Regions from separate parts of the Rhizobium sp. USDA 4016 genome, predicted to be linked through region 2. Evidence: predicted binding sites of a transcription regulator. Region 2 holds the regulator's gene; the other holds the start of a gene.

Region 1 (15,745 bases), on a different contig from region 2:
AGTTCGCGCCCGCCCTTTTCGAATTCCCACGGGAAAAGGCCACCATAGGTCGGTAGCCGGAAGTTGATGCAGTTATGCTGCGTCAGATCCTGCGGCGTCTCCGGCCGCGGATACTTCTGGAAATAGGCGGGCGATCCGACGATTGCCACGCGCATTTCAGGACCGATTCTGACAGCGATCATGTCCTTGGCGACCTGTTCGCCAAGCCGCACGCCGGCATCATAGCCTTCTGCGACGATATTGGTCAGGCCATAGTCGACCACGATCTCCACGTGAATGTCCGGATACTCAGGGAGAAACCTCGCCAATGCAGGCTGGAGAATCGTCACCGCTGGATGTTCACCCGCTGTGATGCGGATCATCCCGGCGGGCTTCTCCCGCAAGGCACTGAGTGCTGAGATTTCCTGCGCGATATCCTCGAACCGGGGCGCGACCGACTGTAGCAGCCGCTCTCCTGCTTCTGTGGGCGAGACGCTGCGCGTGTTGCGCGTCAGCAGCCGCAACCCTAAACGCGCTTCCAAAGCCTTGACGGTTTGACTCAGAGCGGATTGGGAAACGCCGAGCTTGGCGGCGGCCCTGGTGAAGCTCCGCTCCTTCGCAACAACGACGAAGGCGGCGAGGTTGTTGAAGTTTTCGATCTGCATTCATTAGACCAACTTATAAGGCAATGCCGATTATAGCGACTAATCGAGAGTTGATGCGAGCGTTATGTTGTCCTCGTCGCATTCGAAGCCCCCCGCAGGCTCACTGAGCGGCATCGCGGGCCCGACCCGCAGCTTTCAGACCAAATCGGATCTCAAAGGAGGACGACATTCAAAAGCGCGCGCTCGGCAACAGCAATCTCCAAGTCTCGGCCATCGGCCTCGGCTGCAAGCACTACCTTCGGCGAAAACGATTTTCGGCGCATTGTGCCACGCTTCGCCCCCGAGGCGCTCAAGGCCAACCAGGCGCTTGTCGACCTCATCGGATCTATACCTCAGCCAAGGGTGTCACGCCGGCGCTCGCGGAGCGAACCTGGATCGTGCCGATCCCCGGCACTACCAAGCTCACCGGCTCGAGAAAATCTCGGAGCAACGGATGTGGAACTGACGGCTAATGACCTGGCTCGTACAGAGCAAGCCCTGCCGGCATCCAAGTGCTCGGTGACCGCTATTTTGCTTCGCACCAGCGCTTGGTCAATCGCTGATTCATATCCGCAAGAAAGACAGCAATGACTTCCAACACCCAAAAGACCACTCTGTCCAATGGTGTCGATATGCCGCTCCTAGGCCTCGGCGTCTATCGCAGCAGTCCCGAAGACACCGTGCAGGCGGTTTCGACCGCACTCGCCACCGGATACCGGCTGATCGATACCGCCGCAGCCTACAGGAATGAGGAGCAGGTCGGCGAAGCCATGCGTCAGAGTGCCGTTGACCGCGCGGATGTCTTCGTCATCACCAAGCTGTGGATCAGCGACTACGGATATGACGAGACGCTGCGCGGCTTCGATCGCAGCATGCGCAAGCTCGGGCTTAACGGAATCGATCTCTATCTTCTGCATCAGCCGATGCCCAATGAGTGGGAGCGGACGGTCGCGTCGTGGAAGGCTCTGGCGCGTCTTTTCGACGAGGGGCGCACCCGCGCCGTCGGCGTGTCCAATTTCAACTCCGAGCTCCTGGCCGACCTGATCGACCGCACCGGCTTCGTTCCCCACGTGAATCAGGTCGAGCTGCACCCCTTTTTTACACAGGAAGACTTGCGAGCGACGCATCAGCGGCTCCGGATTGCCACCCAGGCGTGGTCGCCGATCGGCGGCGTGATGCGCTACGTCTCCGACCATCCGGAAGCCGCGCCGAGCCCGTTGTCGCATACTGCGGTCGCGGATCTTGCCGAAAAACACGGCAAGACGCCGGCACAAATCATCCTCCGCTGGCATCTGCAACATGGTTTCTCCGCCATCCCGAAATCCGTCCGCGCCGCACGCATCACCGAGAACTTCGACGTTTTTGACTTCGTTCTGTCCGTGGACGAGATGGCGGCAATAGATGCCCTGGACACAGGCGTCCGCAGCGGCCCGAACCCGGATGACATCGATACCAAGACGTATCCCCTTCGGATTGAAGTCCGTCCGCGATGAAAGGACCATCTGACATGGCAAACGAGCAAAACATGAATATGGGACGACGTGGCTTTCTGGGGACAGCGGGAAGCCTCGCAGCAGCATCGTTCCTACCCGGAAATGCTGCTTCTGCGTCCGCTCAGACCAGTGCCTTGACCAGCCCAGCCGAGTCCACGCAGAGCGGGCGGCGAAAGCTCGGGGCACTGGAAGTTTCCAGCGTCGGCATCGGCGTCCAGAACATGAGCCGGACCTACCAGACCACGATCCCTAGCCGGCCGGAGATGATCAAGATCATCCGGACGGCCTTCGAACGCGGTGTCACCTTCTATGACGCGGCCGAGGCATACGGACCTCATGAGGTGGAGCGGATTCTCGGTGAAGGCGTCGACCCATTCCGGGACAAAGTCGTGATCGCATCCAAGTTCGGTTGGAACATCGATCTTGAAACGGGCGAGCGTCGCCCGGGTCTCAATAGCCGCCCTGACCATATCAAGCTGGCCGTCGACGGCATGCTCAAGCGCCTGCGGACCGACCGGATCGACCTCCTCTATCAGCACCGTGTGGACCCCGCGGTCCCCATCGAAGACGTCGCCGGCGCAGTTAAGGATCTCATGGACGAAGGCAAAGTGCTGCATTGGGGCCTCTCCGAAATGGGACCGAACACGTTGCGTCGCGCCCATGCCGTGCTTCCGGTCACCGCTGTGCAGAACGAATATTCGATGCTGTGGCGCGGGCCTGAGAAGGTGGTACTCCCCCTTTGCGAGGAGCTGGGCATCGGGTTTGTGCCGTGGAGCCCTCTGGGGGTTGGTTTTTTAACTGGCGCGATTGACGCAAGGACGCGCTTTGCAGAGGGCGACATTCGCCGAGTGGAATCCCGCTTCTCACCTGAGAACCTGCCGCACAATCTCTCGCTCGTTGACCTTTTGAAGACGTGGGCCGAACGGAAGCAGGCGACCCCTGCCCAGATCGCTCTGGCCTGGCTGATGGCGCAGAAGCCCTGGATTGTTCCGATTCCCGGTAGCACGCAGATGCCGCACATGCTCGAGAACATCAGCGCAGCATCGGTTCGTTTCACTTTGGCCGAACTCACCGAGCTCAATGCTGCTGCGTCAACGATTGAAAGTCGGGGAGCGCGTCTTCCAGACCAGGTCCTGGTCTTTTCGAGTGTCGAAGCGCCTCCAAAAACGTGACCGGCAGGCTCGACATAATTGCCCGCCTAGCCTTAGCGGCCCGCCGGAAAGTGAGCGACGGGCCCTCTGAGGGTACACCCTTACGCGAAGGCTGAAGTCAATATGATCAAAGACATATCCCGACGCGCGTTGCTGGCCGCTCCCGCTCTGTTGTCTTTGGTGCTGGGACGTGCGCGAGCGCGCAGCTGACGAGTACGCCACAGCGCGCGCCCTCAAACATCCTTGTCGCCTATTTCTCCCGCACGGGAAACACTCGTGTCCTCGCCGGAACCCTGCAGCGGACGCTTCTTGCAGACCTCTTCGAAATCCTTCCGTCGCGGCCCTATCCGGACGACTACGAGCAGACAGTAGAGCAAGCACGGCAGGAGCGGGATAGCGGCTTTGAGCCACCTCTGAAGATGACGGTTCCTGGCATGGCCACCTATGAGACAGTATTCCTCGGTTTTCCGATCTGGGGGGAGACCGCCCCACCGGTGATCCGCTCATTTCTGAGCATGCATGATCTCTTTGGCAAGACGGTCCGGCCCTTCGTCACCCATGGAGGTTATGGTCTTGGCAATAGTATGACCGTCCTTGCAGTCCATGCACGGGGCGCTCAGATCGAGCCTCCCTTCTCAATGGAGGCGGACCAGGAACGCCGAACTCTCAACGAGGTCAGGACATGGCTCAGCGAAATCGAGCTGTGATGATGTCCCACTGAAAAGCGAAGTATCCTTGTCCGGCAAAGAAGCAGTGTATGGCTCAACGTCGCTGATAGACTTTCGAGAAGTTCTTTGTCGTGATCCTTGCTGAAATACTTCATGAAAATCGAACAAAAAATCCGCGGATTATCCTAGAGCTTGTTGTATTTTCTAACGGATAATGATTTGGATTATCCGCTTGCAGATAATATTTCTTAGCACTCCTACCAATCGAGTGCCAGAGATGTTATGTAATAGATGCGGCCGCCCTATGCGCCGACCGCAGAAAGATCCCTCATGACATTCCGTCCTCTCCACGACCGCGTCGTCATACGGCGCGCGAAAGGTGACCTAAAATCGAGGGGCGGGATCATCATTCCCGACACCGCCAAGGAAAAGCCGCAGGAAGGCGAAGTGATCGCCGTTGGGCCGGGCTTGCGCGACGAAAATGGGCGACTGATGCCGCTCGAAGTGGAGACCGGTGACGTGATCCTGTTCGGAAAGTGGGCGGAAACCGAGATCGGGATCGATGGCGAAGATCTCCTGATCGTGAAGGAGTGCGACATCATGGGCATCGTCGAAAAGACCGAGGCGACCGCCGACACGGCCGCCTGATCCGCCGAATTCCGACCCCGACTCTCAAGACCGAACTGGACCACAGACAATGTCTGCCAAGGAAATCATCTTCTCCACCGACGCACGCGATCGTCTGCTTCGCGGCGTCGAGGTGCTCAACAATGCCGTCAAGGTAACGTTGGGCCCCAAAGGCCGCAACGTCGTCATCGACAAGTCCTATGGCGCGCCACGCATTACCAAGGACGGCGTCGCGGTCGCCAAGGAAATCGAACTTGCGGACAAGTTCGAGAACATGGGCGCGCAGATGGTGCGCGAAGTGGCATCCAAGACCAACGATCTTGCGGGCGACGGCACCACAACCGCGACGGTGCTCGCAGCCTCCATCTTTCGCGAAGGCGCCAAACTTGTCGCGGCCGGGATGAACCCCATGGATTTGAGGCGCGGCATCGATCTTGGCGTTGCGGCCGTACTCACGGAAATCAAAGCGCGCGCCACGAAGGTTAGCTCATCGAGCGAAATCGCCCAGGTCGGCACAATCGCCGCCAATGGCGATGCGACGGTTGGCAAAATGATCGCTGATGCGATGGAAAAGGTTGGCAGCGAAGGTGTCATCACAGTCGAGGAGGCCAGGACGGCCGATACTGAACTCAGTGTCGTCGAGGGTATGCAATTCGACCGGGGCTATCTCTCGCCTTACTTTGTAACCAATGCCGAAAAAATGCGCGTGGAGCTGGAGGACCCATATGTCCTTATCTATGAGAAGAAGCTCGGCAATCTGCAGGCAATGCTGCCCATCCTCGAAGCCGTGGTGCAGAGCGGCAAGCCGCTGCTTATTATTTCCGAGGATGTCGAAGGCGAAGCTCTGGCCACATTGGTCGTCAATAAATTGCGGGGCGGATTGAAGGTCGCTGCCGTCAAGGCCCCGGGCTTCGGCGATCGCCGCAAGGCCATCCTGGAGGACATCGCCATTCTGACGGCCGGCCAGATGATCTCCGAGGATCTCGGCATCAAGCTGGAAAATGTCACGCTGGATATGCTCGGGCGCACCAAGCGGGCACTGATCGAAAAGGATACCACCACGATCATAGACGGCGCAGGTGAAAAATCTGAGATCGCTCGACGCATCAGCCAGATTAAGGCGCAGATCGAGGAAACCACCTCCGACTACGACAAGGAAAAGCTGCAAGAACGCCTTGCAAAACTCGCCGGCGGCGTTGCGGTGATCCGCGTCGGCGGCTCGACCGAAATTGAAGTCAAGGAGAAGAAGGACCGCATCGACGATGCCCTGAACGCAACTCGTGCGGCGGTCGAGGAGGGAATCGTTCCGGGCGGAGGCGTCGCCCTATTGCGCGCCAAGTCGGTCCTGGCGGGGCTAACTGCAGAAAACGCCGACGTGACGGCGGGGATTTCGGTCGTGCTGAGGGCGCTGGAAGCCCCGATCCGGCAGATCGCCGACAATGCCGGTGTCGAGGGCTCTATCGTTGTTGGTAAACTCGCCGACAGCACGGATCACAACCAGGGGTTCGACGCACAGACGGAGACCTATGTCGATATGATCAAGGCTGGCATTGTCGATCCTGCCAAGGTGGTGCGGACCGCTTTGCAAGACGCCGGCTCGATCGCAGCACTTCTGATCACCGCCGAAGCGGTGATTGCCGATATTCCCGAAAGAGAATCTGCGCTGCCGGCCGGAAACGTCGGCATGGGTGGCATGGGATACTGAGGACAGTGCCTGAGCCGCTCGGCCAGGACGGCCACAGCGGTGAACCAAACAACATCGGCAAGGAGAATTCCAATGGCAATGCAGAGCAGCAGCAAAACATCGATTTTCCAACGTTTCGACAGCTATCAGCCATCGAAGACGATCCTCGTATGGGCTTGTGTCGTCACGGCAGTCGCCACGATCATCGTCGGATTTAGCTGGGGGGGCTGGGTGACAGGCGGCACTTCCCTCAAAGCAGCGGCGACTGCGGGCGAAACAGCACGTGGAGAACTTGCATCGGCCATATGCGTTGACCGGTTCAACAGTGCGACGGATGCCGCCGCAAAACTAATTGAATTTAAGGCTCTTCCAGACAGCTATAAGAAGCGCCAGTTCATCGAAGCCGGCGGATGGGCAACCATGCCAGGACAAACCTCAGCCGACAGCAAGATCGCCGAAGGCTGCAGCACCGCGCTCTCCGCCTGAAGTCTCCTGTCTAAGACTCGCTTGGCGCCCCGGGGTGCTTTCCCTATCCGCCACAACAGCACATGAAGCGAGATCCGTTTCGAAAAAAAGGAGCCTCCGCGTCGACATGCTCGAATGTCATGGAGGCCTCCTGAAACCTACCGCGGGGCTCGGGATGACCTGAGAAGGTACATCATTTGCGAATGTCTGATTCCGCTTATGCTCATCATCGCTGAGAACCGCGCAGCTCGTCGGTGTGCGGATGTCCAGTGGAGGCGCTGGCCACCAGTCCCATGCGACCTTGCAAAACAACGACAAATCGGAGCCCGTCACCGGGGTTTTGCGGGGCAGGATTTGAACCTGCGGCTCTTCACGCTCGCGCCGATAGGAGCTAACGGCGTCGTGTCACCATGGCAGCCTCCACAGCACTCAAGCCGGAGGAAAGCGCCTTCAGGCCGTCCTCGCCAAGAAGGGACGCTACTTCCGCCGAATAGTTAACGGCGAGCATCGTCAGCTCGCCATAGGCAGTGCTTCCGGCAGCCGTCAACTCAAGATATTCGACGCGGCGGTCGTCTTCGTGCTGCGTCCGCTTCAGCCAGCGGCGTCTCTCAAGTGAGAAAACCGCCCGGCTGACCTTGGTCTTGTGCATCGTCGAATGAACGCCGACCTCCTTTGCCGTCATACGCCCCGAACTCCCGAGTGCTGCCAACGTGCGCCACTCCGGCCGCGTCAGACCATACTTGGCCTTGTAGGCGGCTGCAAAGCGCAGCGCGATGAACTCCGCGGCGCGATTGAGGCGAAACGGCAGGAACTGCTCGAGGTCGAACTCGCCGTTCTTCATGGCTTCCTTGATAGTTACAAAATCGACAGTTACGTTTGTAACCATATCTGCAGAGGAGGTGCAAGCGATGCTGGACAGGACGAGGAGCACGGCTGCCGATGCCGTCGTCAACAATCCGCAATACATGCCGGGCTTTGGCAATGATTTCGAGACGGAATCCTTGCCCGGTGCGCTGCCGCAGGGCCAGAACAGCCCGCAGAAATGCAATTACGGGCTCTATGCCGAACAACTGTCAGGCTCGCCTTTCACCGCGCCGCGCGGCACCAACGAACGCTCCTGGCTCTACCGCATTCGCCCGAGCGTGCGCCATACAGGCCGTTTTTCCAACGCCAGTTATCCCTTCTGGAAATCAGCACCCTGTCTCGATGATCATTCGCTGCCGCTCGGCCAGCTGCGCTGGAACCCGATCCCGGCACCGGCGGAAGAACTCAACTTCCTCGCCGGCATCCGCACGATGACGGCGGCTGGCGATGTCATGACCCAGACCGGCATGGCGGCCCATGCCTATATCTTCAATGCCGACATGGTTGATGACTATTTCTTCGATGCCGATGGAGAATTACTGGTCGTGCCGCAGCTTGGCGCCATCCGCGTGTTCACCGAAATGGGCATCATCGACGTCGAGCCTTTGGAGATCTGCCTTATTCCCCGCGGCATGATCTTCAAGGTAACGCGCCTCGGCGAGGGTGCCGAGTGGCGCGGTTATATTTGCGAGAACTATGGCGCCAAGTTCACGCTGCCAGATCGCGGACCGATAGGCGCCAATTGCCTTGCCAACCCGCGCGACTTCAAGACGCCGGCGGCCGCCTACGAGGACAAGGAAATCCCGTGCCGTCTCCACGTCAAATGGTGCGGCAAGTTCTATGCGACCAAGATCGGCCATTCGCCACTCGACGTGGTGGCCTGGCACGGCAACTATGCGCCGTTCAAGTATGATCTGCGCACTTTCGCGCCCGTCGGCGCAATCCTCTTCGACCATCCGGATCCATCGATCTTTACTGTGCTGACGGCGCCTTCGGGCGAAGAGGGGACGGCCAATGTCGATTTCGTCATCTTTCCACCGCGATGGCTGGTGGCAGAACATACATTTCGTCCGCCCTGGTACCACCGTAACATCATGAGCGAGTTCATGGGGCTCATCCATGGTCAATACGATGCCAAGGCGGAGGGTTTCGTGCCGGGCGGGATGAGCCTGCACAACATGATGCTGCCGCATGGGCCGGACTCTATGGGCTTCGAAAAGGCATCCAGCGACGATCTGCAACCCGTGAAGCTCGACCACACGATGGCCTTCATGTTCGAGACCCGCTATCCGCAGCAACTGACACGATACGCAGCCGAGCTTGAGACGCTGCAGGATAACTATCTCGAATGCTGGGACGGCCTGGAGCGCAAATTCGACGGAACGCCCGGCATCAAGTGAAGCCGTTTACCGGCTACTCAAGAAACGGAACTCAAACGCATGAAGCTTGCAACCCTCAAGGACTCCACCCGTGATGGCCGCCTGGTCGTCGTCTCCAAAGACCTCAGCCAATGCTCCGAAGTCGGCCATATCGCCCGGACGCTTCAGGCCGCGCTCGACGACTGGGCATACGCTGCGCCACGCCTGGCCGCAGTTGCAGAGGGTCTGGAAACCGGCGCGCAGCCAGCCATGCGATTTCACGAGCACGATGCCGCATCGCCGCTCCCGCGCGCTTATCAATGGGCGGATGGTTCAGCTTACGTCAACCACGTCGAGCTGGTTCGCAAGGCGCGCAACGCCGAGATGCCGGCAACCTTCTGGACCGAGCCTTTGATGTATCAAGGGGGCTCCGACAGCTTTCTTGGGCCGCGCGACGCCATTGTGATGGCGGACGAGTCCTATGGTATCGACATGGAAGCGGAGATCGCCGTCATCGTCGACGACGTGCCAATGGGCTCTACGGTCGACGAAGCGCGTAGCGCCATCCGGCTCGTCATGATCGTCAACGATGTTTCCCTGCGCGGCTTGATCCCGGCCGAACTTGCAAAAGGCTTCGGATTCTTCCAGTCAAAACCCGCCTCTGCGTTCTCGCCGGTTGCGGTGACGATAGACGAGCTTGGTGATGCCTGGCATGGCGGCAAACTGCATCTGCCGCTCCTCGTCGACCTCAACGGCCAGCCCTTCGGGCGCGCTAATGCCGGTATCGACATGACCTTCGATTTCGGTGAGCTTATCGCCCACGCTGCCAAGACCCGACCGCTTGGCGCCGGCACCATCATCGGCTCCGGGACGGTCTCCAACAAGCTGCAGGACGGGCCGGGTAAACCGATCTCCGAAGGCGGCGCCGGCTATTCCTGCATCGCTGAGATCCGCATGATCGAAACGATCGGGACCGGCGCGGCCGCAACGCCCTTCATGAGGTTCGGCGATACCGTCCGCATCGAGATGAAGGATGCGCACGGGCGCTCGATCTTCGGAGCCATCGAGCAGGTCGTTGCGAGATACGAAAGGCAGTGAGGCCAGACATGGCGAGCGATACCGTTCTTTTCGACTACTGGCGCTCTTCGGCAAGCTATCGCGTCCGGATCGCACTCAACATGCTGGCGATCCCTTATCGGTCGGTTCCCGTCGATCTCCTGGCAAGCCAACACAAGCAGGCGGCTCATCTCGCGCGAAATCCCCAGGGTCTGGTTCCCGTGCTTGCCATCGACGACGAGATGCTGACGCAGTCGCTCGCCATCATCGAGTATCTTTCGGAAACGCGGCCGAACGCAGGCCTGCTGCCCTCGGATGCTTTGGGTCGCCAGCGCGTCAGGGCGCTTTCTTATGCCATCGCAATGGACATACATCCTATCTGCAATCTGAGCGTCGTTTCCCACGTCATGCAGCAATCGGACGATCCGAACGCTGCCCGGCTGGCATGGATGGACAAATTCATCCGCGAGGGTCTTGACGCCTTTGAGCGTATGCTGAAGGCGCCGGAAGCTGGTGAGTTCTGCCATGCAGATCAGCCCACCATGGCTGACCTTTGCCTCGTGCCGCAGATCTACAATGCTCGGCGATGGAACGTCGATCTTTCCGCCTACCCGCGCGCGACGGCCATCGCAGAGAGATGCGAAAGGCTGCGTGCGTTTGCTGCGGCTCATCCCGATCGGGCGGCGGCCTCGAACTCTCCGGCCGAATAGAAAAAGCACTTATTCATTCTTGAATACCAGGCAGACGCCGCCGCGCTTGCGCACCTCGGTGCAGACCTGATTTGCCTCCGCCCTCGTTTGGCGCGCAGCGCGAGCGACATAGCGCGGCCGGTAACCGAAGCTGCGGTCACGCTGGCGTAAAATCAGCGGTTTCTCGGCGTTCAGAGGCGCCGGCAACTTGCGAACGTCTTCCAGGAAAAGACTGCGTGCCGCCGCAGGATCGAAGTGCGCTGCGAGTTGCGCGCCCCAGGGCGCCCACTCGCCTTCGGGCTGCCAAGGCGCATTTTTTAAACGGCGGCTTTCGGCAAGAGCGGTGCAAGCCTCCAGGAACGTCTTGTCCTTGTCGAGTTCAAGTGCTGCTTTGTCGGGCGGGCTGTTTTTCCATTCTTCAACGCTGTGTGCGGTTATCGCCGTGACATAACTTCGTGTTTCGAAAGGCAACGTGCCATGTTCGAGGAATGACGAAAGACCGTTTTCGCCGGCATTATAGGCCGCCGCCGCAAGCCCCAGGTTACCGAAACGGTTACGCAGTTCATTAAGATAGGCCGCCGATGCCTGCAGCGCGCTCAGCGCCTCATAACTGTTTTCCAAGCCGCGCAGCTTGGCAGTGCCCGGCATGAATTGGGCGATCCCTTCAGCGCCTTTCGGACTTAGCGCATCGGGGCGGAAACGGCTTTCCCGCCAGATGAGCCGTGCAAAATAATCAGGAGGAAGTCGGTTAGCGCGCGCAAAATGATCGATGGCCGTGCAGATGTCGGCGCTGAAGCTCTCCTTTCTGACGCAAAGGGCCGGCCCGCGTGCCGAAGCCTCTAGAGAATAAAGACATGCCGGCGGCGCAGCACTCCATTCGGGCTGGGAATGTGCAGGGTGGCTGCCAAAAAAAGTGGCAATGAACGCAGCTGCGATCGGCGCAAGTCTTTCGGCTGCCTTCCCTATGGAGCGCCTCATCGGTGCCCTCTCCCCTACTCCATCGGACCGTCGGGGCGAGACTATCACAAAATTGCGCGGAAGCCGCCTATCGCAGACGGCCGCGCAACTGCGAGATCACGCCAACATCGGCATTGGCGAAGGCAAGCCGGAGATAATTCTCCTGTCCCTCGCCGAAATAGCTTCCGGGGATACAGATCACTCCAGCATCCTTCGCCAGCCTTTCCGCCACCTCGGCGGAAGGTGTGTTGCCGTAAGGATGCCGGATGAAGGCAAAGTAGGCGCCGACGGCGGCGATCGACCAGCCGTCCGTTGCTGCCATGACCGCTTTCAGCGCATCGGCGCGGCGGGAGATCTCCAGCCGATTTGCCACGCGCCATTCCGCCAGAATCGGAAGCGCTGCCGCTACGGCGACCTGAGCCGCCCGCGGGGCGCAGATCTGCATGTTGTCCATGATCTTGGTGATCTCGCCGACGATGCGCGGACCTGCTGTGATCGCCCCCAATCGATGTCCCGGAATACAGAAGGATTTGGAAAAACTGTAGAGGAGGATGAGCGTCTCTTCCCAGCCCTCGATGGAGAGCAGGTCGTGCGGCGCTCCGGCATCGGTCGGCAGAAAGTCCCGATAGGTTTCGTCCAGGATCAGCCACGCTCCATATTTTTGGCAGAGCTGAAAGAGTTCGCGAAGCAGCGCCGGCGGATAGACAGCACCGGTCGGATTGTTCGGCGAAACGACGGCAAGGCCACGCGCTCCCGACAACAGGGCCTCTTCTGCCGATACGAGGCTCGGCAGGAAGCCTTTTGCGGCATCACAATCGACGAGAACACGTCCGATCCCCAGCATCGAAAGCGTGGTTTCGTGGTTGAAATAGAAGGGATTGGTGAGCGCCATCGTCTCGCCCGACTTGGCAAGCGCGATGGTGCTGCACATGAAGGCCTGGTTGCAGCCGGAGGTAATATGGATGTTGGCGGCAGAAACGCTCGCGCCATAGACCGCCGACACATGTGTCGCATAAGCCTTCCTGAGCGCCTCCTCCCCCTCGATCGGCCCATAGCTGGTCATGGCCGGGGAGGCGGCCGCCTCGCCGAGGAGCCGCAGCATTTCGGGATGCGCCGGATAGCCGGGTACAGCTTGGGACAGATCAATCAGCGGCCCTTTGGCACCATCATAGTCACCGGCCCAGGCAAGTACGGAGGGAATGGGCGGCGGTGACAGACGGGCGACGAGCGGATTTGGATGAGCAAGCGGCATTCCAGGGCTTTCCTTGAGAGATCGATCAGGATTTCAAACGGCGCTTGATGGGCCGTTGTGACGCAGCGCGGGCGCGGGAGACAGGCGTGAAGCTTTCAGCCGCCGCCAGGGCGTCGACGCGTCCGCGCCCGCGGATCGCACGCCGGGCGGACGCCTGCAGTTCTGCTCCGCGGTCGCTTTCGAGCGCTGAGAAGAACCAGTCGACAAAGACCTTGACGATCGGCGCGGAGCGCACTTCGTTTCGGCAGGCGACATAAAAGGCATCACTGGCCGGAACGGAGAGGTCGAAGGGGACGACGAGTTCGCCTTGAGCAATCAGGCTACCGGCCGTAATCGTATCGCCAAGTGCGACCCCCTGCCCGCTCAAGGCCGCCTCCGTCGAAAGCCGCGCATCGCTCATGAAGTGCTGCCTGCCCCGCGGCATGTCCAGCGCGTCAGCTGCCGCCAGCCACGTGTTCCACTCGCGCCCATCGTCGCCGTGAAGCAGAACATGGTCGCGCAGATCGCGCACCGAACGCACTGCCCGGCTGTTCATCAGTGTTGGGCTGACGACCGGAAAAAGCTGCAGGTTGCTCCAAAGACGCGCCCAGCAGTCAAGCCAGGTCCCATCACCATAGAGAATACAGACATCGATATCCGGCGAGTAAAGCAGCTCAGGATCATTGGAGGCGACGAGCGTCAGGCTGATATCGGGGAACTGTTCGCTGAACTGGTGCATGCGCGGGATCAGCCAGAACGACAGCAAAGCCGGAACGCATGAAATTCTAAGACTCCCGCTTGTCGACGGACGGGTCACCAGGGCCGTTGCCGCCGCAATGTTCTCGAATGCATGTGTCAGAGCCGGCAACAGCAGGGCAGCCTGCGGGGTAAGCTTCAGCCGTTTGCCATTGCGCTCAAAGAGCGGCGTGCCGAAGACCGCCTCCAGCGCCTTGATCTGATGGCTGACGGCACCATGGGTAACATTGAGCTCGCGCGCAGCCGCCGAGACCGAGCCCCGGCGGGCAGCTGCCTCGAAAGCACGCAGAGAATTCAGAGGCGGCAGTCGGTTGAACATGGCAATTTGTATGTGAATAAAACTCACGCTTAGTGCTATAACAATGTGAGTTGCATTTCCAACCTTTTTGTTGGGTAATGCAGAAAAAGCAAGAACGACGAGGGTATGACGTGATGCCGCAGCAAGGTTCCGCTTCCCCGCCGTTAAAGACAAGAGGTGAACCGGAATGGTCTGGAACCAGACGAAGCTCGAAGAACTGCGCGCAAAATTTGCCGACAGCCACGGCGGTGAGATATTCGATCCTGACTTTCGCAAGGTAGCCGACAAGATCTTTTCAAAAAGCGGCACGCGCCTTGCGCCCTATGCCGGCGTTCCGACATTCCTCAGCGCACCCTACATGCAGGTTGCCGCCGACGAGCCGGATTTCGGCAATCTGCAGGTCGCAATCACCGGCGTTCCGATGGATCTCGGCGTCACCAACCGTCCGGGATCGCGCTTCGGACCGCGGGCACTGCGCGCAATCGAGCGCATTGGTCCTTATAACCATGTGCTGGGCACGGCGCCGCTGTTTGATTTGCGCGCAGCCGATATCGGCGACGTCCCTTTCCAGAGCCGCTACCGGCTGGAGCTCAGCCATGATGACATCGAAAGACGCATCGGCCAGATCGTCGATGCAGGCGTCGCACCGCTTTGCGTCGGCGGCGATCACTCGATGACTCACCCGATCCTCAAGGCAGTCGGCAAGAAGCAGCCGGTCGGCATGATCCACATCGATGCGCATTGTGATACCGGCGGCGCCTTCGATCAGACAAAATTCCACCACGGCGGTCCATTCCGCAATGCCGTTCTCGATGGCGTGCTCGATCCGACACGCACGGTGCAGATCGGCATCCGCGGTTCGGCAGAATATCTCTGGGAGTTTTCCTACGAATCCGGAATGACCGTGATCCACGCCGAGGAGGTGACAGACATGGGCATGTCCGCGATCATCGAGAGGGCAAAGCAAATCGTCGGCGACGCGCCGACCTATCTCTCCTTCGACGTCGACAGCCTCGACCCGAGCTTTGCGCCCGGCACCGGCACGCCGGAAGTCGGCGGCTTGACGACGCGGGAAGTTCTGCAATTGATCCGCGGCCTGAAAGGGATCAATCTTGTCGGCGGAGATGTTGTCGAGGTGGCCCCGCAATATGACGCGACGACGAATACCGCCCATGCCGGCGCCCAGGTCTTGTTCGAAATCCTGAGCCTGATGGTCTTCAGCCCGTCCATCGGCAGCAAGGCTGGCTAAAAATCGGCAGCAACCGGAAACTGCAACATGACAGACCAAACAAAAGAGGGAACAAAGCCATGAAAACCATTCTCGACAAGGCGGTCAGCCGCCGAAACCTGCTGGCAAGCGGCCTCGCCGCCACCAGCATGCTCGCCATGCCCTCCATTCTGCGCGCGCAGGACAAGTCGCTGAAGGTCGGCGTCTATGGCGGCTACTTCAAGGATTCGTTCGACAAGAACGTCTTCCCGGAATTCACCAAGGCAACCGGCATTGCCGTGGAATCGGTGGCCGAACCGACGGGCGAGGCCTGGCTGGTGCAGCTGGAGCAGGCTGCCAAGGCCGGCCAGGCGCCTGCCGACCTTTCGATGATGTCGCAGGTCGCAATGCTCAAGGGCCAGGCGACCGAACTGTGGACGCCGATCGACACAGCAAAGCTGAAGAACGCCTCCGGCCTTATCGACCGCTTCGTCAACAAGTATCCGGATGGCCGTGTTGCCGGCGTCGGGGCCGTTGCGTGGTACATCACGCTCGTCACCAATACAGACGTCTTTAAAGAAGCGCCGACCTCCTGGAACGCCCTTTGGGATCCGGCAA
Region 2 (15,745 bases):
GTCCGGAAAAATAATAGAGCGACCACATGGAAACGACGGCGCGCCGGTCGCTGCCGCCGGATATTTCCGCATAGCGATCAATCGCGCGCTGAAAGCCTCCGTCCCGGAAAAAAGCAGGCAATGGCACGCCGCCGGCAAGCTCCTTGCTCATCATCATCTTGTCCCGGCACCAGGCATGCTCGCCGGAAAAGGCGGGCGATAGGCCAAGCAGCCCGTCCTCCATTGTCATCTCCCGATGCGACGCGCTTGCCATCGGAGCCTACCAAGTGTAGCGCAGGGTGCCGATCACCGAGCGGCCCTGGTCGCGGTAGCAGAAGCCTGCCGAGCAGACGGGCTCGCGGCGGTCGAGTAAATTGGTGGCGTTCACCTGCAGGCTCAGACCGTCGTACTTCTTGTCGAGTGCAGCAAAGTCGTAGCTGACTGCTGCATCGAAAAGCACGCGGGCGCCGTTTTCCCTCGTGTTTTCGTCATTGCCGTAGCTCTTGCCGATGTAGCGGGCGCCGAAGCCGAAGCCCATTCCATAGACGGGGCTGCTTTCCTGGAATTTGTAGTTGGCCCAGAGCGATGCCATATGTTTCGGCACGGAGGAAACATAGTTGCCGACGGTGCCCGTCGGGCCTTCGAGGATCTTGGCGTCCGTAAAGGTATAGGACGCGACCAGCGACAGGCCGTTGTCGAGGCTCGTGTTGGCCTCGATCTCGAGGCCACGGGAACGAATCTTGCCACGCTGGACCTGAATGTTTTCTGGGCCGCTCGGCAGATTCACAACCTCGTAGTAAAGACTGTTTTTCTGATCGATATTGAATAGGGCGGCAGAAAGCATCGTATTGCTGTCCGGCAATAGATATTTGACGCCAATCTCTTCCTGTTCACTCTCGGTCGGTTTGAAGGGGGCGTTGGTCTCCCTGTTGATACCGGCATTCGGCGCAAAGGCGGTCGAGTAGCTGATATAGGGCACGAGGCCGAAGTCGGTCTCGTAGCTCAGACCGATTCGGCCGGAAAATTCCTTGTCCTTCTGAGAGATGGTGTCCACGGTGTCGGCAACGAGATCGGTATTTTCAGTATCAGTCCAAACCCAGTCGTAGCGCCCGCCGAGCGTCAGCAGCCAGGCGTCATAGCGCATCTGGTCCTGCAGGTAGGTGCCGGCCTGCCACTGGTCCTGAACGGTGCGGGTCTGGAAGTCGATGTGCGGGACTGAAGCGCCTGCGTTCGGATTGTTGGTATCAAGCGGCGGCGAGACGCCGCGGCCGTCGAGCGAACGCCAACGAAGCCGGCTCAAGTCGAGGCCGGCAAGCAGCGTATGGTCGATGTCGCCCGTCTCGAATTTCGCCTCGAGCTGGTTGTCGATAACAAAGGCGGTCAGGCGTTCGTCAAACGTGCCGGCGCTGCGATCCAGCAGTGTTGGATCGACGGCATTTGGTGCGTAGGCAAAGGCCCAATCGGTGTCGATGTTCAATGTCGAGAAGCGTGCATTCTGGCGGAAGACGAAGGTGTCGTTGAGCCTGTGTTCGAACTCATAGCCGATGCGGCCCTGGTTCTGAACAGAATCGTTGAATGCAGGGTTACCCGCGAAGTAATCCGTTACTTCGCCGGTGACCGGGTCGTTGTAATAAGCGGCCGTGCCACCCGTCTTCGTGCGCGAATATTCGCCGAGGATGGTAAGCTTTGTGTCCTCGTCCGGCTTCCATGTGAAAGCCGGCGCGATATAGACGCGGTCGTCCGGAACGCTGATCTGCTCGGTATTGGCGTCACGATAGAGGCCGGTGAGGCGATAATAGAAGGGATCGCGGTCGTTGACAGGCCCGGAAAAATCAAATTGGCTCTGGTAGCGCTGCTGCGTGCCGTATTGCAACTGGAGTTCATGATAGGGGTCCTCCGTCGGGCGCTTGGTGATCAGGTTGTAGAGACCACCGGCGCCGGAGGCGCCATAGAGAGCCGACGAGGGGCCGCGCAGGATCGAAACACCCTCAAGGCCATAGGGTTCGGTCTTGAAGAGCGAAGAGCCGGCGCCGGGCTGGCGCAGGTTGTCGCGAAAAACACCCGTATAGGTGACGTCGAAGCCGCGCACCGTGAAGCTGTCGAAGCGTGGATCGAAACCATAAGCACCCACGCGCGTGCCTGGCGTGTAGGCGAGCGTATCGAGCAGCGTTTGGGGGTTGCGGTCCTTGAGTTGCTGTTCCGTCACGGACGAGATCGACTGCGGCGTCTCGATGAAAGGCGTGTCGGTCTTTGCGCCTGTCGCGCTGCTCTTGCCGACATAGCCGTCCGCCTGGATGACACCGCCGCTGCCGCCCTTGACGACGATCTCCTGGAGCACTGTCGCGCCATCGTCCGGCTGGTTTTCGGCGGCGGTGTCCTGCGCAGCGGCGGGAAGGAGGAGATGGGCCATGGCGGCGCCCGTCAATGCGGACGCCCGCAGCGACCTGGCTAAAACGTGTATTTTCATCAGTTTACAACTCTCGGCGGTTTACCACGTAATACATGAGCCTAATAGTCAACAATAAGCCGGATGAAAACCTTTTTATGAGTAGATCTCTCCACTTTTTTTGGGAAGAGCGAAGCGACCGCGAGGTCGTCAGCTCTTTACTTCCGAAAGCAGCCAACGCCGGAAGGCGGCGACGGCCGGGCGTTCGAGTGCGGCGCCGGGATAGACGAGATGAAAGGCGAGGCGGCTCGCAACGCCAAGCGGGAAGGGGGCGACCACGGCGCCTTCGGCGAGTTCCTTCTCCAGAAATGACCGCCGCATCAATGCAAAACCGAGACCAGCCTTCATAGCTTCGTAGGCGCCATTGCCATGCATGAAGATCGGGCCGCGCGAGGCGTCCACCTTCGTCGTCCCTGCTGCCTGCAGCCAGAGCTTCCAGTCGTGCCGGTAAACATCATGGATCAACTGGAAGCCGGCGAGCGTGTCTGGCGAGGGATGGTCTCCAAGCTGCGCTGCAAGCGGCGGGGTGCAGACCGGCACCAGCTCATCATCCACGAGCCGCTCGCTGACAAGGCCGTCATAGCCGCCGAGCCCGTGCCGTATGGCCAGATCGATGCCGTCGCGTTGAAAGTCGAGGACACGATGCGAGGCACTGATGCGCACGTCGATCTCCGGATGGATCTCCTCGAAACGCCCGAGCCGCGGAACCAGCCAATAGGTCGCGAAGCCTGCCGTGCAGGTGACGTTCAGCACAGAGCCGCGTGCCCGCGCTGCAATCGCAGCCGTCGCCTCTCTCATCAGCCGGAAGGCGGTCTGCAGCGTGGCGAAGTAATCGGCGCCCTCGACTGTGAGGGCGAGCGCCCGCGCTTTCCGCTCAAAAAGCCGTACGCCGAGTGCGGCTTCCAGATCGCGGATCTGCAGGCTGACGGCGCCGGGCGTCACATGCAGCTCCTTGGCGGCCAGCGTCATGCTCAGGTGCCGCGCCGCAGCTTCGAAAGCCCGCAGGGCCGAAAGGGATGGCAGAAATTCGCTCATGATTTAGTTCAGCTAAAGCATATGCCGAGAAAGACTCGTTTGCCGGAATGAAATTATAGAAATAATATCAGAATGAAAGCGATCACCAACCAAAATCGTGAAGCGACATTCATCGAGCATAAATCGTAACTGGCAGGAACTGGTGCGCATGAAACGGGTGGCGAAATCACCCGCCGTATCGTAAGCCCGCGAACAATGAAGGGAGACAGACATGCAGAAACAAATGGGCTTGGCCGAATGGAGTATGCTTTTGGTCCTCTCCCTCCTTTGGGGCGGCTCCTTCCTCTTCAACGGCATTCTCGTCAAGGCCCTGCCGCCGTTTACGATCGTCACGGGCCGCGTGCTGCTGGCGGCGCTCGCGCTCAATATCATCGTGCGGCTCATGGGTCATACGATGCCGCGCGACGGCAAGAGCTGGGTCGCCTTCTTCGGAATGGGTGTGCTGAACAATATGATCCCCTTCTGCCTCATCGTCTGGGGCCAGACTCACATTGCAAGCGGCCTTGCCTCGATACTGAATGCCACGACGCCGCTCTTTACCGTCGTTGTTGCCCATATCCTGACCACCGACGAGAAGATGAGCGGTCATCGCCTGATCGGCGTGCTCATCGGCTTTGCCGGCGTGGCTTATATGATCGGCTTCGATGTGCTTCACGATCTCGGCTCGAATGTGCTGGCGCAGCTCGCGGTCCTCGGAGCTGCGATCTCCTATTCCTTCGCCGGCATCTGGGGCCGCCGTTTCCGGGCGATGAGCATGCCGCCGCTGCTGCCGGCCGCAGGCCAGGTCACGGCCTCCACCATCTTGATGCTGCCGATTGCGCTGATTGCCGACCGTCCATGGGCATTGCCCGCTCCTGGTATCGGCTGGCGCTGCTCGGCCTCGCACTGTTTTCGACCGCCATCGCCTATGTGCTTTTCTTCCGGGTTCTCGCAACGGCGGGCGCGACGAACCTGGCGCTGGTGACCTTCCTCATTCCTGTCAGCGCCATCCTGTTGGGTACGATCATCCTTGGCGAGCAGCTGCAGGCAAAACATCTGATCGGCATGGCGACGATCGCCGTCGGCCTTGCGGCGATCGACGGGCGGTTGATGTCGCTTGGGAAAAGCCGGGCAGCCTGAGGCTCAGCAGGCGAGATCGGCGACGACCGAATCGAGGATCAGCATGCCCGACGGCGTGCAGCGGAGGCGGGAATTGCCGATCCGCTCGATGAAGCCGTGCTCCAGCAGAAATTCCTCGCGCTTCGGATCCGGATCCCGGCCGGAAAGCTGCTGCCAGCGGGCAAGATCGACGCCTTCCGTCAGCCGCAGCCCCATGAGCAGCAATTCGTCCGCCTGCTCGTCATAGCCGAGCCGTTCCTGCTCCAGAATGCCATGCCCGTCGCGCTCGACAAGCTCGAGCCAGGTCTCCGGCTTGCGCTCGGTCGCCGTTGCGATCTTCTCAGGCCCGCGCGTCAGGCGGCCATGTGCGCCGGGGCCGATCCCGGCATAGTCGCCGTAGCGCCAGTAGGTGAGGTTATGGCGGCTCTCGGCGCCGGGCCGCGCATGGTTGGAAACCTCATAGGCCGGCATGCCCTCGCGCGCCATGATCTCCTGAGTCGCCTCGTAGAGGATCGCCGATTGGTCCCCATCCGGCACGATCAGTTTGCCGGCCTTGTGCAGGCCGTAGAAAGGCGTGCCCTCCTCGATCGTCAGCTGGTACAGCGACAGGTGATCGACCGCGTATGAGATCGCTTCCTTCAGCTCCTTCTCCCATTCTTCGACGGTCTGGTCGGGGCGGGCATAGATCAGGTCGAAAGACATGCGCGGGAAGATGTCGCGCGCCAGCTTGATGGCTTTCAGTGCATCGGCGACGTCATGCAGGCGGCCGAGGAATTTCAGATCCCGGTCGTTCAATGCCTGAACGCCGAGCGACACGCGATTGACGCCTGCGGCGCGATAGCCGCGGAAGCGCTCGGCCTCCACGCTCGAAGGATTGGCCTCCATCGTGACCTCGATGCCGTTCGGCACATGCCAGTGCTTGGAGATACCGTCGAGAATGGCCGAAACCGTTGCTGGATGCATGAGCGACGGCGTGCCGCCGCCAAGGAAGATGCTCGTCACCGTCTTCGGTCCGCTCATCCGGCGAACGGCAGCCATCTCCTTCACGAACGCAGCGGCGAACCGCTCCTGGTCGACCGGCTGATGACGGACATGGCTGTTGAAGTCGCAATAGGGGCACTTCGCCGCGCAGAAGGGCCAATGCACATAGACGCCGAAACCGGGCTCGCCGGTATCGGGCAGAAGCATCGCATCGCGCGTCAAGCTTGGTGTATCGAGAATCTCCACGAACCGACCTTACGCTTCCAGGCAGGTTTCGACAAAGCGTTTGAATGCGCGCGCCCGATGCGACAGGGCCTGCGGCTTGCCAATGTTCCAGCCGTGCTTTTCCTCGGCACTCATCTCGCCGAAGGTGATGTCGTAACCTTCCGGTTGGAAGACCGGATCGTAACCGAAACCCTGGGTGCCGCGCGGCGGCCAGACGACGGTACCTTCCACCTCGCCGCGGAAAAGCTCCGTATGCCCGTCTGGCCAGGCGAGGCAGAGCACGCTGACGAAGCGCGCGCGCCGTTGTTCCGGCTTGGTGGCTCCGGCTTTCTCCAGCGCCTGTTGTACCTTTTCCATCCCAAGCGCAAAGTCGCGCGTGCCGTCTGCGGTCTCCGCCCAGTCGGCCGTATAGACGCCCGGATCGCCACCAAGCCCATCGATCACCAGTCCAGAATCGTCGGAAAGCGCCGGCATCCCTGCTGCTTTGGCAGAGGCGAGAGCCTTGATCGTCGCGTTTTCCTCGAAGGTTGTGCCGGTTTCGTCAGGCTCGATGAAGTTGAGGTCGGCTGCCGATTTGGCGGTAAAGCCGAGCGGTCCGATCAGTTCCTGGATCTCGCGGATCTTGCCGGCGTTGTGGCTGGCGACGACGATCGTCTTCGTTTCAAGCGTGCGCATGGTCGGTCCTATTCAATGCCCCAGATTCTGGCTTCGGCGCATTCGAGGCTGTTTCCCGCGGGATCGCGGAAATAGATCGAGCGGCCGCCGTTCGGCCAGTGGACTTCGGATTCGATTTCGATGCCCGCGGCTTTGAGCTTCACCGCCATGGCATCGATGTTTTTACCAGACACGCGGAAACATGCGTGGCCCTGACCTTTCGTGCCGTGGGGCGGCACCTGCAGGGCATCGGCCGCTGGCGGTTTCACCGTTTCATCAGGGTTGAAGATCAACAGCACGCCTTGCCCGCAGCGGAAGAATACATGCCGGTTTGCGGCGCGCGTGATCTTGGCAAGGCCGAGCACGCCTTCGTAGAAAGCCTCGGCCTTGTCGAGATCCTTGGCATAAAGCGCCGTCTCCAGCATGCCTTCCAGCAGGGCGCTCATCCGGCGATGGCCTGTTTCTGCATGTCGACGAGCTCCACGATGCCGGTTTTCGCCAGTGTCATCAGCGCCGCAAATTCCCCGTCCGTGAACGGCGTGCCTTCGGCGGTCCCCTGAATTTCAACGATGCCGCCCGCGCCCGTCATGACGAAATTCGCATCGGTTTCGGCCGAGGAATCTTCGAGATAATCGAGGTCGATCACCGGCTGGCTGGCGAAGATGCCGCAGGAAATCGCCGCGACATGATCCTTGAGCACGCGCTCGACCTTGATCATGTTGCGGGTTTCCATCCACTTCAGGCAGTCGTAGAGCGCAATCCAGGCGCCCGTAATGGAGGCCGTGCGCGTACCGCCGTCAGCCTGAATGACGTCGCAGTCGAGCGTGATCTGGCGCTCGCCGAGTTCCTTGAGATCGACGACGGCACGAAGAGAGCGGCCGATCAGGCGCTGGATTTCCTGTGTGCGCCCGCCCTGCTTGCCGGCCGCGGCCTCGCGTTTCATTCGCTCGCCGGTTGCCCGCGGCAGCATACCATATTCGGCCGTGACCCAGCCCTTTCCAGTGTTGCGCAGCCACGGTGGCGTCTTGTCTTCCAGGCTTGCGGTACAGAGCACATGCGTATCGCCGAATTTGACGAGGCAGGAACCTTCCGCATGCTTTGAAAAATTGCGCTCGAAAGTGACTTTGCGCATCTGGTCGGTTTTTCTGCCTGAAGGCCGCATTATGATCTCCTGAAGCACGATGCCGAAAACCGTAAGGCGGTTCTCGCAAAACATCATGCATGCTTGAATGGTGTCGACCGCTTCTACGATTGGCCGCAGCCATTTGCAAATTCCCTTTTGCTACGAGGGCGAGAACGGCTATATTTTAAGGATCGTCATCAGCAGCGCAGGTCTAAGGAAGTTCATGGGGTTCAGGTCGACGTCGGTTTCGGATGCCGTTGCTGCGCTGGATGAACGCTCCAAGGAAATCTTCCGCCGGATCGTTGAAGGCTATCTGGAAAGTGGCGAGCCGCTCGGCTCGCGCAATCTCTCCCGCATTCTGCCCATGTCGCTATCGCCCGCGTCGGTGCGCAACGTGATGAGCGACCTGGAGGAGTTGGGCCTGATCTACTCGCCGCATGTCAGCGCCGGACGCCTGCCGACGCAGGGCGGCCTTCGCTTCTTCGTCGATGCCTTCATGCAGGTCGGCGACCTTTCCGCCGAGGACCGTGCGAATATCGACCGCCAGGTTCGCCCCGAAAGCCGCGACAATCCGGTTGAATCGATGATGAACGAGGCAAGCCGGATGTTGTCCGGCATTTCGCGCGGCGCAGGGCTCGTCATCACCTCAAAGAGCGATCCGGTTCTCAAACACGTCGAATTCATCCGCCTGGAGCCCACCAAGGCGTTGGCAGTGCTCGTCGGCGATCACGATCAGGTCGAAAACCGCATTATCGAATTGCCGGCAGGCGTTACGTCGTCGCAGCTGACGGAGGCCGCGAATTTCCTCAATGCCCATATGTCCGGCCAGACATTGCCGGAATTGCGCAAGCAGCTCAGCCGCTTAAAGGAGAACGTCCGCCACGAGCTCGACGCGTTGTCCCGGGATCTCGTCGAGCGCGGCATCGCGGTGTGGTCTGGCGATGCGGACGAAGGCAAACCGCCGCAGCTTATTATTCGAGGCCGATCCAATCTGCTCGAAGGCCTGGCAAGCGCGGAGGACCTCGATCGTCTCCGCATGCTCTTCGACGATCTCGAAAAGAAGGACAGCCTGATCGAGCTGCTGAACCTTGCCGAAACCGGTCCGGGCGTGCGCATCTTCATCGGTTCTGAGAACAAGCTCTTTTCGCTCTCCGGCTCCTCCCTGATTGTTGCGCCCTATCGCGACGATGACGACCGCATTGTCGGCGCCGTCGGCGTCATCGGGCCGACACGGCTCAATTATTCACGCATCGTGCCGATGGTGGATTACACCGCCCAGCTGATTTCCCGGCTTGCGCGCGGCACGCTATAAAAAACCGGAATTTTTTCTTCTTTGTCACGCAGACTTGATTTTTTGCGGTCAAAGCTCGATATCGGGCGCATCCCAAGAGAACCCACGACCGGAGACCGTCATGACTGACGAAACGACGAAAAACGGATCTGACGCTGCCGCGGCTGAAGCCGCAGACGACGTTGCCGCAAACGTCGAGAACGAAACCACGGTGGAAGCGCCGCGCCAGCCGGATCCGCTTGAAGTGCTCAAGGCTGAAAATGCCGAGCTGCGCGACCGCTATCTGCGTCTTGCCGCCGAAATGGACAATCTGCGCCGCCGCACGGAGCGCGACGTGAAGGATGCAAAGTCCTACTCGGTCGCGGGCTTTGCGCGCGACATGCTTGCCGTTTCGGACAATCTGCGCCGCGCGCTCGATGCCATTCCGGCAGAGGCGAAGGAAGCGGGCGAGACAGGCCTCAACACTTTGATCGAAGGTGTCGAGATGACGGAGCGCTCCATGCTCTCAGCACTGGAGCGCCACGGCGTCCGCAAGTTGGATCCGATCGGCCAGAAGTTCGATCCGAACTTCCACCAGGCGATGTTCGAGGTTCCGAATGCCGAAGTGGCGAATAACACGGTCGTCCAGGTCGTTCAGGCAGGCTTCACGATCGGCGAGCGTGTTCTTCGTCCCGCAATGGTCGGCGTGGCCAAAGGCGGCCCGAAGGCAGCGGATGCAGACCTCAACACGGCGTTCACCGAAAAGGACGCCTGATCTTCTTCTCAGGCGCCTTTCATAATCAGTCGGAATATCAGATGCGGGCGAAGCGCTCGATCAGCAGATCGAAGAAGCCGTCCGCATCCACATAGCGCATCACCTTGGCATTGCGCTTGCGCTCGGTCACATGCCACCAGTCGACCACCGTCATGCCCACGGTCAGCTCCGACTTCACCTCGATCTCGACATTGCAGTCACGGCCCTTGAAGAGCTCAGGCTTCAGTAGGTAGGCGACGACCGCCGGATCGTGCAGAGGCCCACCGTCAGAACCATACTTCTCGACATCGAAGCGCTCGAAGAATTCCAGCATTTCGACCATTGCTTTGGCCGGTGCCGTGCCGAGATCGGCCATGCGCTTGACGCGATCCTTCCGTGTCAGCAGCTGATGTGTCACGTCGAGCGGCATCATCACGATCGCTATGCCGGAACGAAAGACGATGTCGGCTGCTTCCGGATCGACATAGATGTTGAATTCCGCGGCGGGCGTTATGTTGCCGCCCTCGAAGAAGCCGCCTCCCATCATCACCAGTTCACGGATGCGAGGAATGATGTCCGGCGCCTTTTGCAAGGCCATGCCGATATTGGTGAGCGGTCCCAGCGTGCAGAGCGTCACCGTGCCTTCCGGCTCGCGGCGAAGCGTCTCGATGATGAAGTCGACCGCGTGCTGTGCCTGCAGCGGCATCGTCGGCTCATCGAGCTCCGGTCCATCGAGGCCGGTCTTTCCGTGCACGTGCTCGGCCGTGACCAGCTTGCGCGCGATTGGCGCGTCGGCGCCTGCGAAAACCTTCGTGCCGGTCCGTGCGCAGAGCTCGCAGACGATGCGCGCGTTGCGGCTCGTGTAGGAGAGCGGCACATTGCCTGCGACGGTCGTGATGCCGAGCACCTCCAGCTCTTCGGGGCTGCCGAAGGCAAGCATGATGGCCGCTGCATCGTCCTGGCCGGGGTCGGTGTCGATGATGATCTTTCTGGGGTTCGCCATTGCGTTGCTCCGTCTCAAGGTGCACGTCGTCGTGGCAGGCACCATTCGTTTTTTTCCGTCGCAGATCGGCGCAGCCGCTGCGGTCGACGATGTGATGCGAGCCGCCATGATCTTTGTCAAGCAACGGTCTCAGTCCAACCGTCTTAAATTCATGTGACTGCGATGCGCCGCATATGTCTTGCGCGAAAGGCACACACTTCCCATATTAACGGCGTCCGGATGCTACGCTTAGGTCCGGGAAGGTCGCTTGCATCAAGGACTTTGAAAGATGAGCCGCATGACACCTTTCGCCAGCCCGCTGCTTCTGGGCTTCGACGCCATGGAAAAGACGCTTGAACGCATTTCCAAGGCAAGCGACGGTTACCCACCCTACAATATCGAACGTATCGCCCCCGGCCAGGGAGCGCCTGAGCGCCTGCGCATCACGGTTGCCGTCGCCGGTTTCAGCGAAGACGAGCTGGACGTTACGACGGAAGAGAATCAATTGTTGATCCGCGGCCGCCAGGTCGAGCATGGCGAGCATGAATATCTCTATCGCGGCATTGCTGCGCGCCAGTTCCAGCGAACCTTCGTGTTGGCAGACGGCATGCAGGTTCTGGGCGCCAGCCTCAAGAACGGACTGCTTGCCGTCGATCTCGTTCGTCCGGAACCGGCGCGCATGGTGAAGAAAATTAACATTTCGGTCTCACAGTAGGACAACGGCCCATTCGGCTGTTGGTCCCTTCTCCCGGAGGTACAGGAATGTTGATGAAAGAAGCGAATTCTCACCTGACCAAGTCCGAACTTGCCGGTATCGGCAACGGCGAGGTCGCCTATATCCGCAAAATGCGCAACGACGAGGTATTGAAGTGCTTCCCCGAAGCACCGGATATCGATCCGAGCGTGGACCTTTGGGCCCTCTTCGGCGCAGACGGAACGCCGATCCTGCTCACGGACAATCGCTCCAGCACCTTCTTCAAGGCGGCTGAAGACGAATTGAAGACGGTCAGCCTGCACTAAAGATGCAGGCTTAGACCCTTTTGAATGTCAGATAGGCGGAGGACCTGCCCTCGCGCCGGGCCTTGGCCTCGTAGCGTGTGCTCGGCCAGCCCTCATAGGGCGTCAGCCAGTCGGCAGCGTTTTCCGCAAGCCAGTCGAAGCCGCCGTGATCGCGGCACTTCAGCAGCGTCCAATTCACGTAGGTATCGATGTCGGAGGCGAAGCAGAAGAGCCCGCCCGGCTTCAGCACGCGATGGAAACGGTCGAGATTGGTCCTGGAAACGAAACGCCGTTTCCAATGCTTCCGTTTCGGCCAGGGATCGGGATAGAGCAGATCGATGTGATCCAGGCAGCCGTTCGGTAACCAGTCGAGCAGCTGCGTTGCATCGTCATCATAGACGCGGATATTCTTTGCACCCTTCGTCTCGATGCTTGCCAGCAGTTTCTGCATGGAATTGATGAAGGGTTCGACGCCGATGAAGCCGGTCGAGGGCATTTCCAGCGCACGGTGGATCAGATGTTCGCCGCCGCCGAAGCCGATTTCCAGGCGCAGCCGTTCAGCCGGAACCGGAAAGAGGCTTTTCAGCGGCTGTGGTGGAGCCGCCGAAAGGTCGATGAGGAATGCCGGGAGCAGGGTGTTCAGTCTTTCCGCCTGATGTTCGCGGAGAGCCTTCCCCTTGCGGCGACCGAAGAATGCCTCGGTCGCGCGCCCCCGACGCTCCATATCCGTCATGCTGCTTCCCGGAGCTTCACGGCTTCCTTCAGCGCCTTGACGAGGTCGGTGCGCTCCCATGAGAACGAACCGTCACGGCCCGCCTTCCGGCCGAAGTGGCCGTAGGCCGAGGTCTTGGCGTAGATCGGCTTGTTGAGGTCGAGGTGACGGCGGATGCCGGTCGGCGACAGATCCATGTTCTTGCGGATCGCCGCCTCGACTTGGTCTTCCGTCACGCCCTTGCCGGTGCCGTGCAGGTCGACATAGATCGACAGCGGCTGAGCAACGCCGATCGCATAGGAAAGCTGGATCGTGCAGCGGTCGGCGAGGCCTGCGGCAACGACGTTCTTCGCAAGATAGCGGGCAGCATAGGCCGCTGATCGGTCGACCTTGGTCGTGTCCTTGCCGGAAAACGCACCGCCGCCGTGCGGAGCTGCACCGCCGTAGGTATCGACGATGATCTTGCGGCCCGTGAGACCAGCATCGCCGTCCGGACCGCCGATGACGAACTTGCCGGTCGGGTTGATGTACCAGTTGCAATCCTTGGCGATCGGCAGATCGCCTAGCGCTTCGCGGATGTAGGGCTCGACGACGGCGCGAACCTTCTTGGAATCCCAGCTCTCATCGAGATGCTGGGTCGACAAAACGATCGAGGTCACCTCGGCCGGCTTGCCGTCGATGTAGCGCACGGTCACCTGGCTCTTGGCGTCCGGACCGAGCTTGGCAACATCGCCGTCGCCCTTCTTGCGCGCTGCGGCAAGCAGCTGCAGGATCTTGTGGGAATAGTAGATCGGCGCCGGCATGAGGTCCGGCGTTTCCTTGCAGGCGTAGCCGAACATGATGCCCTGGTCACCGGCGCCTTCGTCACCTTGCTGGTCGGCGGCGTTGTCGACGCCCTGAGCGATATCGGCAGACTGCGAGTGCAGCAACACGTCGATCTTCGCCGTCTTCCAGTGGAAGCCGTCCTGCTCGTAGCCGATGTCCTTGATAGCGCGGCGGGCGGCAGCCTTGAATTTCGACGGGTTGATGACGTCCTTGCCGTCCTTGCCCTTTTTCATCAGGCTTGGCGGCAGGCGGACTTCACCGGCGATGACGACGCGGTTCGTCGTTGCCAGGGTTTCGCAGGCAATGCGCACGCCCCAGGGGTTGACGCCGGTCTTGGCCGCTTCACGATAGACCAGATCCACGATCTCGTCCGAGATGCGGTCACACACCTTGTCCGGGTGACCTTCGGCGACTGACTCACTGGTGAAAAGATAATTCGCGCGCATTTCGGGATTCCCCTCAAAGAACAAAAGCCGTTAGTTGGTACTCATTCCGCGTTCGAAAAACAAGCACAGAAGGACATAAATATATCTTTATATCTACCACGAAATGATAAATTTTGCCCTTAAAACGCAAAAAAGGTGGCCTTTCGACCACCTTTTAAAAACTGGAAGCATCAAGGGGTTCAGTCCGTGTCGGCCTCGGCGGCCAATGCTTTGACAAGCTCCACGACCTTGCGGCGAACCTTTGGGTCGGAAATCTTCACGAACGCCCGGTTGAGCTGAAGCCCCTCCGAGGAAGAGAGGAAATCAACGACATAATTTGAGCTCGACGCTTCCGCCATGCCGGTCAATCCACCGGTGTGATCGCCCGGGGCGTCCTCGAAGAAAAAGGAAACCGGGACGTTGAGAATACTCGAGATGTTCTGCAGGCGGCTCGCACCGACGCGGTTCGTGCCCTTTTCATATTTCTGGATCTGCTGGAAGGTAATGCCGAGGCTCTCGCCCAGCTTCTCCTGGCTCATACCAAGCATTGTACGGCGAAGCCGAATGCGGCTGCCAACGTGTATGTCGATCGGGTTAGGCTTCTTCTTGTTTTCAATCATGGTCGTGCCCTAGCAAAGAATTTCAACCTGGTTAAACCGGCAGTGCCCAGACCCATCCGTAACGCCACGTTGTAAGCGGCGCAAACCCTATCATCAAGCATACGTTAACAACGCCGATCGCCACCACTATGCAATTTTAGGGGTTTTCGGTCAATTCGGCTTGAAAATAAAACCAAAGCGGGAAATCGACGCAATCAAAATCAATAACGTTTCAGTCAACCAGAAGTAAGCTTGCTGCGAAAACAAGTTCCCGGATGCGCTGCCGAATCCCTCAAGGGTTGCGTCGATGAACCCTCTCTCATTGAGGCTGAGCCCTGCAACAATCTGCCCGTGCGCATTCACGATCGCTGAGATGCCGTTGTTGGCGTCACGAATCAGCGGCAAACCGGTCTCCACGGCGCGCACCCGCGCTTGCTGGAAGTGCTGATAAGGACCGGGCGTATTGCCGAACCACGCGTCGTTCGTGATGTTCAAGATTGCACCGGCGTCGGCGATGTTGCCGGTCATCTCGTCGGCGAAGATGATCTCGTAACAGACCAGAGGATAGAGCTTCAGCCCCGTCGGCAGTTCCAGGAGATGGCGCGTTGCCGCGGCAGAGAATCCGCCCGGCATCTCAACGATATTCCGGATGCCGAAATCGTCGAGGATATTCTCGAACGGCACGTATTCGCCGAATGGAACGAGATGCACCTTGTCGGAAGCCGCGACGATCTGGCCGCGTCCATCGAACGCGTAGATCGAATTGTAGTAGCGCACCGGGTTTCCCGGCCCCATCTCTTCGGCTCGCACGGCGCCTGCAATCAGAATCTGATTGTCGTCCAGCGTATCGGCGATCCGGGTAAGAGCATCCTGGTTGTCGGTGAGGATGAAAGGGATCGAGGTCTCCGGCCAGACGATGATGTCCGGCTTCTTTCCGCCGTCCCGCGGCGCTTCGGCGGAGAGCTTCAAATGCATCTCGAAGATGGCCGAGCGGTCGGCGTTGCTGTCGAGCTTGGCCGCCTGATCGATCATCGGCTGCACGAGCCGGATCACTGGCCGTTTCTCCTGCGGCAGCGTGGGAGCTTCCGGCGCGAGATACAGCACATAACCGCCGTAGCCGACATGAGCTGCAAAAAGCAGCGCGGCCAGCCCCACACCCGTCGTCGCACCCTGCCGCGTCCCAACAAGAGCGGGCGCAGCGAAGACGAAGACGGCAAGCGCGGTTACGCCCGTGGTGCCGACGACGTGTGCGGACTGCATCATCAGCGGCATCGGCATGATGCCATAGCCGACCGCATTCCATGGAAAACCCGTGAATGTGACGCTGCGCAACCACTCGAAGAGACCGAAGCTTGCGGCAAGTGCTGCAATGCGGCCTATCCCGTCCGACCAGAAGATGCGGGCGACAGCCGCCGCAAGGCCATAATAGATCGACAGCACCGCCGGCAGGCCGAGGATTGCCAGCGGCAGCGCCCAGGCAAACTCTTCGGAGTCAATCATCAGCGCATGGCCAAGCCACCAGAGGCCTGCGACGAAATAGCCGAAGCCGAAGAGCCACCCGATCGCGAAGCAGGGCCACAGTCGGCCGAGGACGCTTGCCTCGGGGGAGGCGGCTGCGCCATCGATCAGCCAGACGAG

The links. The regulator HrcA, encoded in region 2, represses chaperone genes, less so after heat shock. The targets are predictions, from matches to a motif close to GTTAGCACTCNCNNNNNGNGAGTGCTAAC.
Region 1: the regulator HrcA is predicted to act here: its motif matches at 4,183-4,211, upstream of ACZ9DP_RS09860 (co-chaperone GroES).

The regions. Positions count from the first base shown of each region.
Region 1 is NZ_JBWCCY010000002.1:1,832,150-1,847,894, forward strand. Features, by position in the region: gene ACZ9DP_RS09840 (LysR family transcriptional regulator) at 1-644, opposite strand, end outside; gene ACZ9DP_RS09845 (aldo/keto reductase) at 1,256-2,116, shown strand; gene ACZ9DP_RS09850 (aldo/keto reductase) at 2,131-3,288, shown strand; gene ACZ9DP_RS09855 (flavodoxin) at 3,561-3,974, shown strand; gene ACZ9DP_RS09860 (co-chaperone GroES) at 4,266-4,583, shown strand; gene groL (chaperonin GroEL) at 4,633-6,267, shown strand; gene ACZ9DP_RS09870 (hypothetical protein) at 6,340-6,732, shown strand; gene ACZ9DP_RS09875 (MarR family winged helix-turn-helix transcriptional regulator) at 7,103-7,552, opposite strand; gene hmgA (homogentisate 1,2-dioxygenase) at 7,620-8,975, shown strand; gene ACZ9DP_RS09885 (fumarylacetoacetate hydrolase family protein) at 9,015-10,031, shown strand; gene maiA (maleylacetoacetate isomerase) at 10,040-10,699, shown strand; gene ACZ9DP_RS09895 (lytic transglycosylase domain-containing protein) at 10,709-11,656, opposite strand; gene ACZ9DP_RS09900 (aminotransferase) at 11,724-12,887, opposite strand; gene ACZ9DP_RS09905 (LysR substrate-binding domain-containing protein) at 12,913-13,941, opposite strand; gene speB (agmatinase) at 14,108-15,169, shown strand; gene ACZ9DP_RS09915 (ABC transporter substrate-binding protein) at 15,229-15,745, shown strand, end outside.
Region 2 is NZ_JBWCCY010000004.1:3,612,785-3,628,529, reverse strand. Features, by position in the region: gene fhuF (siderophore-iron reductase FhuF) at 1-229, opposite strand, end outside; gene ACZ9DP_RS33710 (TonB-dependent siderophore receptor) at 260-2,446, opposite strand; gene gcvA (transcriptional regulator GcvA) at 2,576-3,460, opposite strand; partial or broken gene ACZ9DP_RS33700 (DMT family transporter) at 3,684-4,579, shown strand; gene hemW (radical SAM family heme chaperone HemW) at 4,583-5,785, opposite strand; gene rdgB (RdgB/HAM1 family non-canonical purine NTP pyrophosphatase) at 5,795-6,439, opposite strand; gene ACZ9DP_RS33685 (VOC family protein) at 6,448-6,864, opposite strand; gene rph (ribonuclease PH) at 6,861-7,580, opposite strand; gene hrcA (heat-inducible transcriptional repressor HrcA) at 7,765-8,853, shown strand; gene grpE (nucleotide exchange factor GrpE) at 8,954-9,586, shown strand; gene ACZ9DP_RS33665 (nucleoside hydrolase) at 9,624-10,568, opposite strand; gene ACZ9DP_RS33660 (Hsp20 family protein) at 10,837-11,262, shown strand; gene ACZ9DP_RS33655 (BQ00720 family protein) at 11,310-11,567, shown strand; gene trmB (tRNA (guanine(46)-N(7))-methyltransferase TrmB) at 11,578-12,279, opposite strand; gene metK (methionine adenosyltransferase) at 12,276-13,529, opposite strand; gene ACZ9DP_RS33640 (helix-turn-helix domain-containing protein) at 13,709-14,128, opposite strand; gene lnt (apolipoprotein N-acyltransferase) at 14,279-15,745, opposite strand, start outside.